One region of the Novosphingobium sp. EMRT-2 genome, then DNA from elsewhere that is predicted to be linked to it. Evidence: riboswitches for the same ligand, from Rfam matches in the RefSeq annotation. Region 1 holds a riboswitch; each other region holds the start of a gene.

Region 1 (3,905 bases):
CGCGAACATCGCCGTTTGGATATGGGCGTGGAGCCAATTTTACGCGCAGCCCCTGATGCTGGGCACTGCCTTGCTTGCCTGGGGGCTCGGGCTGCGTCACGCGGTCGATGCCGATCATATCGCGGCGATCGACAATGTGACCCGCAAGCTGATGCAAGATGGTCAGCGACCGGTTTTGGTCGGATTCTGGTTCGCTTTCGGTCATTCCGGGATCATTGCCATCGCGTCGATCACCATCGCGCTGACGACGAGCGCCTTGTCGGACGGCGGCGCATTCAGGGATCTCGGCGGAATGATCGCGACCGTGATCTCCGCGCTGTTTCTCTTCGCCATTGCCGGTATGAATCTCGTGATTCTGCGCTCGGTGTGGCGAACCTTTGCCCATGTCCGCACTGGGGGAAGCTATGCTGACGACGACCTTGATCTGCTTCTGAGCGGGCGTGGGCTGCTCTCAAGATTGTTCCGGCCCATGTTCCGGCTGGTGAACAGGAGCTGGCACATGGCACCGCTGGGCTTCCTGTTCGGATTGGGGTTCGATACCGCGACCGAAGTCGCCATTCTGGGCATGTCGGCTAGCCAGGCCGCCAATGGCTTGTCGATCGGCACGATTCTTGTCCTGCCCGCGCTGTTCGCGGCGGGCATGGCGCTGATCGATACACTGGACGGCGTGGTGATGCTCGGCGCCTATGAATGGGCCTTCGTCAAGCCGATCCGTAAGCTCTACTACAATATCACCATCACCCTGATTTCGGCGATCGTGGCCATCGTCATCGGCGGCATCGAGACGCTGGCGCTGATCGGCGAGAAGTTGGGCCTGACCGGATGGCCATGGAGTCTGGCGACCGAACTGGGCGAGAATTTCAACAGTCTGGGGTTCGCGATCATCGGCCTTTTCGTGCTGTGCTGGCTGGCCAGTTTCGCGATCTATCGATGGAAGCGATTTGACGAGATCGAGGTGTCCGCCGTTGCCTGATCGTCGCCATGGCAATCGCTGCGTCGTGATGAAGCATTGCGACGATTCCTGGGCCGTCTCGATCAATCTCGACGTCCGAATGCCGCTCGGGCTGCGGGTGCATCACGGCGAGCGCGACGCTGCCATTCGAATGTTTATGGTGCGTTCCGGCGGAACTTTCATCAAATCCAGCCAAAGCTGTGTCTTTGATGCAGGTTCGCGGCAGGCCGCAGAACAGCTCATCATGAGGCTGCGGGAAAGATTGTTCAGGATCGCGTGCAAGCCGATTAGCCAAGGGCAGGTCGAGCAAATACTTGGTATCACGTCCCGTGAGCGAATTCGGTGGGGCAAGGACGGCCGCCTGGCGCTGTCGGGGATATCGAGGATCAAGAAGGGCACAACCGAGATTTCACTTTGGACCTATCCCTGCCTTGCGATCGAGCAGCTTGCGGCGGACCCTGCTGTGATAAGGCGATGGCGCGAAGAGGATGAAGCCAGAACGCCAATTGGCTTGGCCGACATTTTCGTCTAGGGGCAGGTCTGAAGGATCGGGCTTGCCCGTCCTTCGATGATCGCGCCGGTGCCCCGCAAGGGGCTTAATCGGGAATGCGGTGCGGGGGTTCGCTCCCAAATCCGCGGCTGTCCCTGCAACTGTAAGCGGATAGCGCGATGCACATGCCTCTCTTCGTGAGGGGCGGCCACTGGGCAATGCATGATGCTGGGCATCAGTGCAAATCCGGGAAGGCGTGCATCAAGCTGTGACCCGCGAGCCAGGAGACCTGCCGGCGCACCGGTCGCTCTTGCCTGATCCAGGGGATGGTCATGGCACGGTAACTCTCCGTCTGAGCGACGAAGCTGTGCGGCTGGGGCTGCACGGCCGTGTGGTGACGGGTGCCTTGCGGCGCCCGCCCGTCGCTCGCGCGCCGGCCGGACAACGTCCGGCAAGCCCCGCCTGTTCTCGCTCTGGCGCGCGGGGGATTGCATGTGACCGACCTGTCCAAGGTGCCTGTCACCATCGTTACCGGCTTTCTGGGCGCCGGGAAAACCACGCTCATCAGCCATCTGATCCGCAATGCCGGCGGGCGGCGGCTGGCGGTGGTGGTCAATGAATTCGGCACGCTGGGCGTCGATGGCGATATTCTTGCATCCTGTGCCGTTCCCGACTGTCCGGCGGAGAACATCGTCGAATTGGCCAATGGCTGCATCTGCTGCACCGTGGCCGACGATTTTATCCCGACGGTGGAAAAGCTGCTCGCGCTCGAACCGCGCCCCGACCACATCCTGATCGAGACGTCGGGGTTGGCGCTGCCCAAACCGCTGCTCAAAGCGTTCGACTGGCCCGCGATCCGTAGCCGGATCACCGTGGACGGCGTGCTGGCGCTGGCCGATGCCGAAGCGGTGGCGGCCGGGCGTTTCGCGCCTGATGTGGCGGCACTTGATGCCCAGCGCGCCGCCGATCCCGGCATCGATCACGAAACCCCGCTGTCCGAAGTGTTCGAGGATCAGCTGGCCTGCGCCGACATGGTCCTGCTGACCAAGGTCGATCTGGCCGGGGCGGAAGGTGTCGCCGCCGCGCGCGCGGTGATCGCCGCCGAGGCTCCGCGCCCGGTGCCGGTGATCGAGCTGACCGAAGGTGTCATCGATCCGCGCGTCATCCTGGGGCTTGGTTCTGCCGCCGAGGATGACATTGCCTCGCGCCCTTCGCATCATGATGGTGACGATGATCACGAGCACGAGGACTTCGACAGCACGGTGATCGCGCTCGATGAGATTGCCGATCCGACGGACCTTGTGGGCCGGATCGAAACGCTGGCGCGCGATCATGGTATCCTGCGGGTGAAGGGCTATGCCGCCGTGACCGGTAAGCCGATGCGCTTGCTAGTGCAGGCCGTGGGTACTCGTGTGCGCCATCATTATGATCGCCCGTGGCGGCCCGGTGAGGCGCGGCGCACAACGCTGGTCGCCATCGCCGAGCATGACGCGATCGACCACGGCGTTCTGCACGCTGTGCTGCAAGACTGACCGCTGCCGATGCACGTTATCTTCCGCGAAACCCACGGGATGGAGGAAACCGCCGTCCCGCAGGATCTGGGGCAGGAGCCCGCGGATCTTGTGGTCCTGTCCTTCTCGGACAGCGACCTGGGCGCTTTCGCGGGCGGATGGCGTTTGGCGCGGGCGCGCGATGCAGCCTTTCCGGACCTGCGGCTCGCCAATCTGGCCGCGCTGGCGCATCCGCTCTCGGTCGATACCTATCTTGAACGGACGCTATCGGGTGCGCGGGCCATCCTGATCCGGCTGATCGGCGGCACGCCCTACTGGAGCTATGGTCTCCAGCAGGTCGAGGCGCTGGCCCGCTCGCGCGGGATGGCGCTGGCGGTCATTTCGGGCGATGGCCGCCCTGACGAGCGGCTGGATAGCGTGTCGACGGTTCCGGCGTCCGCTCTGCGGGAGCTGTCGCGGCTATGCGAGGCGGGAGGTGCTCAGGCGGCGGAGGCGGCGCTGGGCGTCCTGGCCCGCGCGGCAGGGCTGAGCGGAGGGACTGAGGCGGACTGCGAGCCCTTGCCTATAGTCGGATTCTGGCATCCAGAGCGGGGGCTTGTCGATCCGCAGACATTCGTGCGCGGCGAACGGCCGCTGGTCCTGATCGTGTTCTATCGCTCCTACCTGACGGCGCACGATCTCGATCCCTTCGTAGCCTTGCATGGAGCGCTGGAGCGGCGCGGCTTCGATACGCTCTCGATCTTTGCTCCCTCGCTGAAAGCGCAGGAAGTGCGCAGGCAGATGGACGAGTGGGTGCGCGCTCTGGCGCCGGCCGCAATCGTCAATGCTACGGCATTTTCGGCGCGGGGCGAGGATGGGGATACGCCGCTCGATGGAGCGGGCGTTCCGGTGTTCCAGATCGCGCTGGCGACTTCGGGCCGTGATGCCTGGGCGGCGGCTTCGCGCGGGCTTT
Region 2 (3,905 bases), 920 kb from region 1:
TACCGAGGCGGTCATAGGCCGCGCGCGCCGCCGGGCCGAGGAACGTATCGCCCAGCACCAGATCGGGATGGAGCGCCAGCACTTCCTCCACCGTGCCGCGCGTGGCGGGGAAGCGCCGGGCCTGCGCCACGTCCATCGAACTCGACCGGGGATCGCGGCTGTAGTGCGACAGCGCCAGCACCTGCCCCGGATCGGCCACTTCGGCCAGGATCGCATCGCTGCACGGGTTGAGCGAAACGATCGCGGGATGCGCGCGCGCGGCCGAAGGTGGCGGCGTGGCGGGTGTGCACGCGCAGAGGCCCGCCAGCAACGCCAGCCCCCGGCCTCGCCGTCCCAAGGCCGGCGGGGTGAGGAAGGGCGAGGCGCGGCGTTTCTTAATACCGCACCCGCGCGCCGATGAAGGCGGACCGGCCCCAGGTGCCGTATCCGGCCGAGGTCTGGTACTTTTCATCGAACAGGTTCTCGACGCGGCCGAACAGTTCGAAGAAATCCCCGAACGGCAAGCTGGCGCGCAGCGTGGTCAGTTCGTAGCCATCGAGCCTGGTGCGGTTGCCCGCATCGTCGAAACTGTCGCTGACAAGGCGGACATCCGCACCCAGGGTCAGGCCAGCGAGCGGCGAGGTCCAGTCGGCCGAAAGCGTCAGCGCGTTGCGTGGGCGGCGGGCGAGCGCCTTGCCGTAGTTCGCGTCCGCGACGGTGAGGTTGCGGGCGCGATCATAGGTATAGACCGCCTGTGCGCGGAACGTGGGGCTGACATCGGCGCGCAGTTCCAGCTCCACGCCTTCGGCGCGAGTCTTGCCAACGTTGTCGTAAAAGCCGAAGCGCCCGCCCGCGCACTGCGGGCTGGTGACCGAGAAGCACGAGACATAGGAAATAAGGTTGCGCGTATCGCGCCGGAACCAGGTGGCCGAGGCATGGAACACGCCATCGGCCGTGGTATATTCGACCCCGGCATCGTAGCTGCGGCTGCGTTCGGGGCTGAGCCCCTGGTTCCCGTAGTCCGAATAGAGCTGGTAGAGTGTGGGCGCCTTGAACCCTTCGCCATAGCTGGCGCGCAGGCGCAGGCCCTGCACCACGCGGACGCTGCCATTGGCACCGAACGTCGCCTGCGTGCCGAAGCGGCTGTGATCGTCCACACGCACGCCGGCGGCAAGGCTGGCCCGGTCGGTGTACCAGCCGAGCAGGGCGTGGCCGCTGGAGAGGCGCGCGCTGCGCTGGGGATCGAACGTGGAGGAGAAGCGCGTCCATTCGCTGTCCCCGCCGAAATCGAGCGCGAAATGCGCGGGCAGCGCGATGCGGCCGGTGAGGTCGACGCGCTGGCTGCGGCCCTTGTAACCGTACTGCGGATCGGTGCCGTAGGTGGGATCGTAGTAGGTCCGGCGCGTATCGGCGAGCGCGTAGCCGCCGTCGAGCGTGAGCGCGCTGCCGGCGTAGTGGAACCCGGCGCGGCCCGAGAACTGGCGCGTCTTCTGGAATTCGGGCGTGTCGCCGAACACGGTGTAAGTCGGCGCCGGATAGCCATCGATATCGAGCCGGCTGTCGGCATAGCGCGCGACGGCGTTGAGCGAGAGATCGGGGGTGAGGTTCACGCGCCCGCGCCCGCCGATGCGCCACTGGCGATAGCCGTCCGGCTCGGTGCCGGTCGCGGCGGCGGACACGCCATCGGTGCGCGCGTAGCCGCCGTTGAGCGAGAAGGCATAGCGATCGTTGGCCACGCCGGCCACGGCATCGGCGGAGACGGTTTCCTTCGCGCCATATTCGACGCTGGCTTCCGCGCCGTTCACTTCCTTCGTCGTCACCGCGATGACGCCGCCGATCGCGGCGCTGCCCCAGACCACGGAGTTCGAGCCGCGCAGCACGTCGATGCGGTCGATCCCGCCGGTCAGCAGGTTGCCGAAATCGTAGCCGCCCGACGGCGAGGACACGTCTTCCACCCGCACGCCATCGATCAGCACCAGCACCTGTTCGGCTTCGGAGCCGCGCAGGCGCACGCCGGTAAAGCCGCCAAGGCCGCCGTTGCGCGAGAAGGTGAGGCCCGGCACGCGCTCCAGCACGCGCGTCAGGTCCGGGCCTTGCACTTGCGCGATCTGGTCGGCGGTGATGACGGTGACGGCCTGCCCGGTCTGGTCGAGCCGCAGCTTGCTGCCCGTGGCGAGCACGGTGATCTGCGCATCGGCGGAGACGGCGGCGGGCGCCGGTTGCGCCATCTCGTCCTGGGCCAGCGCCGGCGTGGCGGCCAACAGGGATACGGTAAGGAAAAACAGATACTTGCCCGGCATTCTTCAGACTCCCAGCCCATGAACGAACTGCCGTTCATGGCGGGAGGACCGCCGGGCCAACGGGCGGAACTCACGACGCGTGCGCCCGGTACACCCCGCCCGGCCGCGGAACGACCACACACCGGCAGGTCTCCTGGCTCTCCGGGTCATCGCCCCCCGCCCGCCTTCCCGGCCGTGCGGCCAGTGGCATCGTGGACAGGGCGCTCGCCGGATACAGTTGCGGGGGCAGCTCCGGTTCGGGGACCGACTGGTCCTTCAACGGATTCCCTCTTGGCCCTTTAGGGGCACCGGTGGCGTCGCTGCGGCGCGTAGCCCCGAACGCAGGCACGGGCAAGAGTCTTAACCGATTCACCCTATGACGCGGGTCTGTGCCGCCCTGGGACGGCGCGAACGCCGCGCGTGCGGGACCTTTCCGCGCGCGCTAGCGCACGAAAGTACAAGGAACGCGTCCAAGACCCGATGCCGCTGGAGATCGCCTACCGTCCGTTCGCCCTTCCGCCCGAGGCCACGCCCTCGCCGGCGCGGGATGCGGCGCGTGCGGCTTCGGCAGTGCTCGATGGCGTGACGCCGGTTCCCCTGGCACGCACCGAAGCCACTGAAGCGACCGCCGCCTGCGCCTTGCCGATGCCCCGCCCGCGCGATTTTGCCGCGCGCATCCGCCGGCGCGACATGGTGTCGGTGCGGCGCCGGCTGCGGACCCCGTCGCTGCTGCGCCAGCGTCTGGCCGGCGTGGCCACGATCGGCCTGTTCGCGATGGTGCTCGGCCCCATCGGCTGGGGCAGCCCCGGCGGAATCGACCGCGCCGCCGCGCAGGCCGAAGCGGGTGCGCTGCAGCCGTTCGAGCAGGCGGGCGAGAGCTTTCCCGGATCGGCCTTCTACTATGTCTCACCCGACGATACCGGGCTGATCGCGCCCAATGCCGCCGAACAGGCCTGGGCCGCGCACCGCGACGACGAGGAGGTCGCTTCCACCGCCGAGCCCGCCGGCCCCGCCGCGCGGCCGATCTTCGCGCGCGGCAGCGGCGAGGACCAGTGGCGCGCGCTGCAATGCCTGACGGCGGCGATCTATTACGAGGCCGCTTCGGAACCCGACAGCGGTCAGCGCGCGGTGGCGCAAGTGGTGCTGAACCGCGTGGCGCATCCCGCCTTCCCCAATACCGTGTGCGGCGTGGTCTATCAGGGATCGGAGCGGCCCGGCTGCCAGTTCAGCTTCGCCTGCGACGGATCGCTGGCGCGCCGGCCGATGGTGGCGTTCTGGGAACGCGCGCGGCGCGTCGCCCGCGATGCGCTGGCCGGGTACGTCTATGCCCCGGTGGGCCTGGCCACGCATTACCACACCAGCGCGATCCACCCCTATTGGGCCGACAGCCTGACGTTCATCGGCACGATCGGCGCGCACCGGTTCTACCGCTGGAGCGGCGGCGCGGGCCGCCCGGCGGCGTTCAACGCGGTCTATGCCGGGGGCGAGCCGATCGCCGCGCCGCATCCGCGCACCTGGACGCCCGCGCCCACCGACATCGCCGATCCGGTCGCGCTCGCCCGCGCCTACGAGGATGGCCGCCTGGCCGCGCTGCAACAGCAGGCCGCGCCGGTGCCGGCGGCCACGTCCGCCGCGTTCGGGCAGGCG
Region 3 (3,905 bases), on a different replicon from region 1:
CCGGTCGGCGGACAGGCGGCAGGTGGAGCAGACCACCACTGCCGGCCCGTTTGCAACCGCGCGCAGCATCAGAACCGGCTCCGCAGGCCGATATAGACCGTCCGGCCCAGGCTGCCGTAACCGCTGGCCGTCTCGTAATGCCGGTCGGCCAGGTTCTCTATGCGACCATGGACCGTCAGCCCGCCGGCCACGAGCCACTGCACCCGCAGGTCGACCAGCCAGTAATCGGGCAAGGTCGTGCGGCTGCCCGCGCGGTCGAACGTCGCGCCGGCATAGCGCGCGGCCACGCTGGCCTTCACCCCCTGCGGAAGATCGATCCCACCCTCGACGTTGGCGAGATGGCGCGGCACGCGGGCAAGCTGGCGGCCGAAGTCGGCGCCGCCGGGCGACCGGTCCTGCGCCGCAATCCAGCTGTAGTTGCCCTGCGCGAACAGCACGCCGATCCGGGCATCACCGCTCAGCTCAATGCCCCGCGCGTGCGCCTTGCGGACGTTGGCGTAGTAGCCGAAGCGCGTTGTGGTCGTGCCGGGCACATAGCAGGATGCAGGCAGCGGGCCGCTGGTGGGGCAATAGGCGAAGTCGATCAGGTTGTCGGTGTCGCGCTCGAACCATGTCGCGGAGCCGCGCAGCACGCTGCCCAGCGCCTGCTCGAAGCTGACCGACCAGCCCTTCGCCTTTTCGGGCTTGAGATCCGCGTTACCGTAGAGGCTGAACAGCTGGTAGAGCGACGGGGCCTTGAACCCTTCGTCATAGCTGGCGCGCAGCACCGTCTTGCCCGCGTTGGGCGTATAGACGCCGCCGGCGCTGAACACCGTGTTCCCTCCGAACCGCGACTGGTGATCGTAGCGCACGCCGCCGTTGAGCGTCAGCCCGGCGAGAGGCGTCGCGCGCAACTCGCCATAGAGGCTGTCGGTCGAAGCGCGCTGCGGCACCAGCGCATAGGGCGCGGTGTTGTTGCCGGGCGAGGCCGTGGTCATGCGCTGTTCCTCGCGTTCGGCGCCGAACACGGCCTGCACCGCGTCGGAAAAGCGGAACGACCCCTGGTATTCGAAGCGGCGGACGCGGCCGTGCGCGTCGAAGTTCAGCGGGCGGATCGCGCGGGCGGGATCGTAGTTCTCGCGGTCGGTCTCGGTCTGCATCGCCGCCAGCCGGTTGGTGAAGCGGCCGTCGAGCAGCGCGAGATTGAGCCCGGCATAGCCCGACCATTCCTTTGTCAGGCCATAGACGAGCGAGTCGCCCGAGGTGCCGTCGAAATCGTTGCGCGCGTCGGCCCAGTAGCCGCGCAGGTCAAACGACAGGTTGGGCGTCAGCTTGAACGTGGCCGTGCCACTGGCCGAGGTGCGGCGGTATCCGTCCGGCTCGGTGCCATTGCTGCGGGCCGAAATGCCGTCGGTGGAGAAGGTCGAGGCGGACAGCCGCCAGTCGACCAGCGTGCCCGTGCCGCCGACGCCGGCTTGCGCGTTCACCGTCTTGTGCGTGCCCGCCTCCACCGCCAGGCTGCCTTCCAGCGGTTTTTCCGCGCGGCGCGTGGTCACGTTGACGACGCCGCCGATCGCGTCGCTGCCCCACAGGATCGATTGCGGGCCGCGCAGGATCTCGATGCGTTCGATGTCATCGACGAACAGGTTGGAAAAGGCATAACCGCCGGACGTGGCGGACGGATCGGACAGCCGCACACCGTCGATCACCATGACCGACTGGCCGGCGTCCGCGCCGCGGATGCGCAGCGAGGTGGCGGTGCCATAGCCGCCGTTGCGCGAAAGGCTGATGCCGGGCGTGCGGACCAGGACATCGGTCACGGCCAGCGGCTGCACCTGCCGGATGGCCGCCTCGTCCAGCACGGTGACGGTGGACGAGACGCGATCCTGCGCGACCGGCGTGCGCAGCGCGGTCACGACGATGGAGGTGTCAGGCGCCGCGTCGGGCGCCGGATCGTCGGGGTAAGGGGCGGCATGGGCGGCCACGGGAAGGCCCAGCGAGAGCGAGAGGACGGAAACAACGGAACAACGGGTCAGGCGCATGGTGCGGTTCCCTGGATACGAACGGCGATGACCTGCCGTTCGGACCGCATGGAAAACGCCCGCCGCGCGACGCCCCGGCGAGATCGCCGGAGGGCACGAGACGACGCTTCCCGCACGGTCTTCCCGGCAGGCAGTGGCTGTCGTTGCGCGAGGGATCGTCCCGCCTTTGACGCGGGAACCTCGAACGTCCGGTGCACCCTGCCCGAACGAAGAACGACCGCGTCAGGCAGGTCTCCTGGCTCGCGGGTCAATGCTGGTCCGGCCGCCTTCTCAGGACGGTGAAGTCCCAATGGCGTGATGGCCGGTCGGCTCGCCGCTTACAGTTGCAGGGGCAGCCGGGGTTTCGCACCCCGTTCCCTTTTGATCCCCTTTCGGGGAACCTGTCGCAGAGCGGCGGATAGCTTCGCGCCGGCCATGCCGCAAGCGCGAATGCTTGCGGCGGCGCATCGCTTCGCTTATCACCGGCAGCGTAACGGGTGCCCGAAAGGGCTTAATCGGGAAGTCCGGCCGGCGGAAATCCGCCGAATCCGGCACTGCTCCCGCAACTGTGACCGGTGAGCGCATCGCCATCACGCCATTGGGGTTCCGGCCCTGAGAAGGCGGCGACAGGCGCGATGATCCGGGAAGTCAGGAAACCGGCCCGCTACCGTCGTTCCTTCGCGCGGGCGGGATGCACCGGGCGGACGAGGGCTTCTCCCTTGGCGGACGACATATGTGCGTTTGTTGCCGAAGGGGGCCTGTGATGAACTGCGTCTGACATCCACGACACCCGCAGCAGGCGTGCGCCCCGGCCCCGAGCTTTCGGTTCCGCGCCCGCCCGCGCACCGCAAAGGCCCCCGCGCCGCAGCCGATGGTCGCGTGCGCGGCCACAACGCGAAATCCAACCCGTTCAGGAGACCCCTCATGGTCCGCAATACCCGATTCGAACTGTCCGTCTTCGGGCTTCTCGCACTCGTCATGCTCGTCACGCGCAGCCATTCGCTTAGCCAGGTCATCCACCTGCCCGATACCAGCCTCGCCAGCTTCTTCGTGCTGGGCTTCTTCGTCCGCCGCGCGGCGGCGTTCGGCGCGCTGTTCCTGCTTGGCTATGCCATCGACGTGGTAGTGATCGGCTGGTTCGGCCAGTCGAGCTTCTGCTTCACGCCCGCCTACTGGATGCTGGTGCCCGCCTATGGCGTGATGTGGCTGGCCGGACGGTACGCGCAAACCCGGCTGGGTGCGAGCCTTGCCGCCCTGCCGATCATGGCCGTGCTGCTGATCTGCGCCACCTTCGCGTCCGAACTGCTTTCCAGCGGCGGCTTCTACTTCCTCGGCGGCCGCTTCGCCGATCCCACGCTCGCCGGCTTCCTGCCGCGCATCGGGCGCTATTTCCCGCCGACGCTGTGGGCCACGCTGGGCTGGAGCGGCCTGGCCGCCGCCGCGTTCTCGCTGCTGTCCCTGATCCGGCCCGAACTGCGTGAAAGCGAGCGCCGGTGAGCGGAACCGACGACAGCGCGCACCGCGAGCGCACTCGCCGGCACAAGGCGGTGGTCGACGCCAAAATCGCCGCCGCCACGCGCGACAAGGGCCTGCTGCTGGTGCTGACCGGCAACGGCAAGGGCAAGTCCTCCAGCGCCTTCGGCATGGTCGCGCGCACGCTGGGATACGGTCGCAAGGCGGCCGTGTTCCAGTTCATCAAGGGGGCCGAGAACGTGGGCGAGCGCGCCTTCTTCTCGCGCCATCCCGACGTGATCTGGGAAAAGTGCGGCGAAGGCTTCACCTGGGAAACGCAGGACCGCCAGCGCGACATCGCCGCCGCGCGCGCCGGCTGGGAAAAGGCCAGGGCGGCGCTCGCCGATCCCGCGATCAGCCTGGTCGTGCTGGACGAGCTGACCTACCTCGTCA

The links. Region 1 has a riboswitch for cobalamin ahead of cobW (cobalamin biosynthesis protein CobW). Riboswitches for the same ligand answer to the same signal wherever they lie in the genome.
Region 2: another riboswitch for cobalamin. It lies ahead of FA702_RS14770 (TonB-dependent siderophore receptor); the one in region 1 lies ahead of cobW (cobalamin biosynthesis protein CobW).
Region 3: another riboswitch for cobalamin. It lies ahead of FA702_RS20535 (TonB-dependent siderophore receptor); the one in region 1 lies ahead of cobW (cobalamin biosynthesis protein CobW).

Annotation. Positions count from the first base shown of each region.
Region 1 is NZ_CP039695.1:258,295-262,199, forward strand. It holds gene FA702_RS01385 (HoxN/HupN/NixA family nickel/cobalt transporter) at 1-973, shown strand, start outside; gene FA702_RS01390 (hypothetical protein) at 966-1,484, shown strand; cobalamin riboswitch at 1,514-1,754, shown strand; gene cobW (cobalamin biosynthesis protein CobW) at 1,937-2,974, shown strand; gene cobN (cobaltochelatase subunit CobN) at 2,984-3,905, shown strand, end outside.
Region 2 is NZ_CP039695.1:3,007,189-3,011,093, reverse strand. It holds gene FA702_RS14775 (ABC transporter substrate-binding protein) at 1-310, opposite strand, end outside; gene FA702_RS14770 (TonB-dependent siderophore receptor) at 375-2,279, opposite strand; cobalamin riboswitch at 2,385-2,586, opposite strand; gene FA702_RS14765 (cell wall hydrolase) at 2,739-3,905, shown strand, end outside.
Region 3 is NZ_CP039697.1:571,675-575,579, reverse strand. It holds gene FA702_RS20540 (DUF1636 domain-containing protein) at 1-69, opposite strand, end outside; gene FA702_RS20535 (TonB-dependent siderophore receptor) at 69-2,021, opposite strand; cobalamin riboswitch at 2,229-2,420, opposite strand; cobalamin riboswitch at 2,479-2,680, shown strand; gene FA702_RS20530 (hypothetical protein) at 2,925-3,497, shown strand; gene cobO (cob(I)yrinic acid a,c-diamide adenosyltransferase) at 3,494-3,905, shown strand, end outside.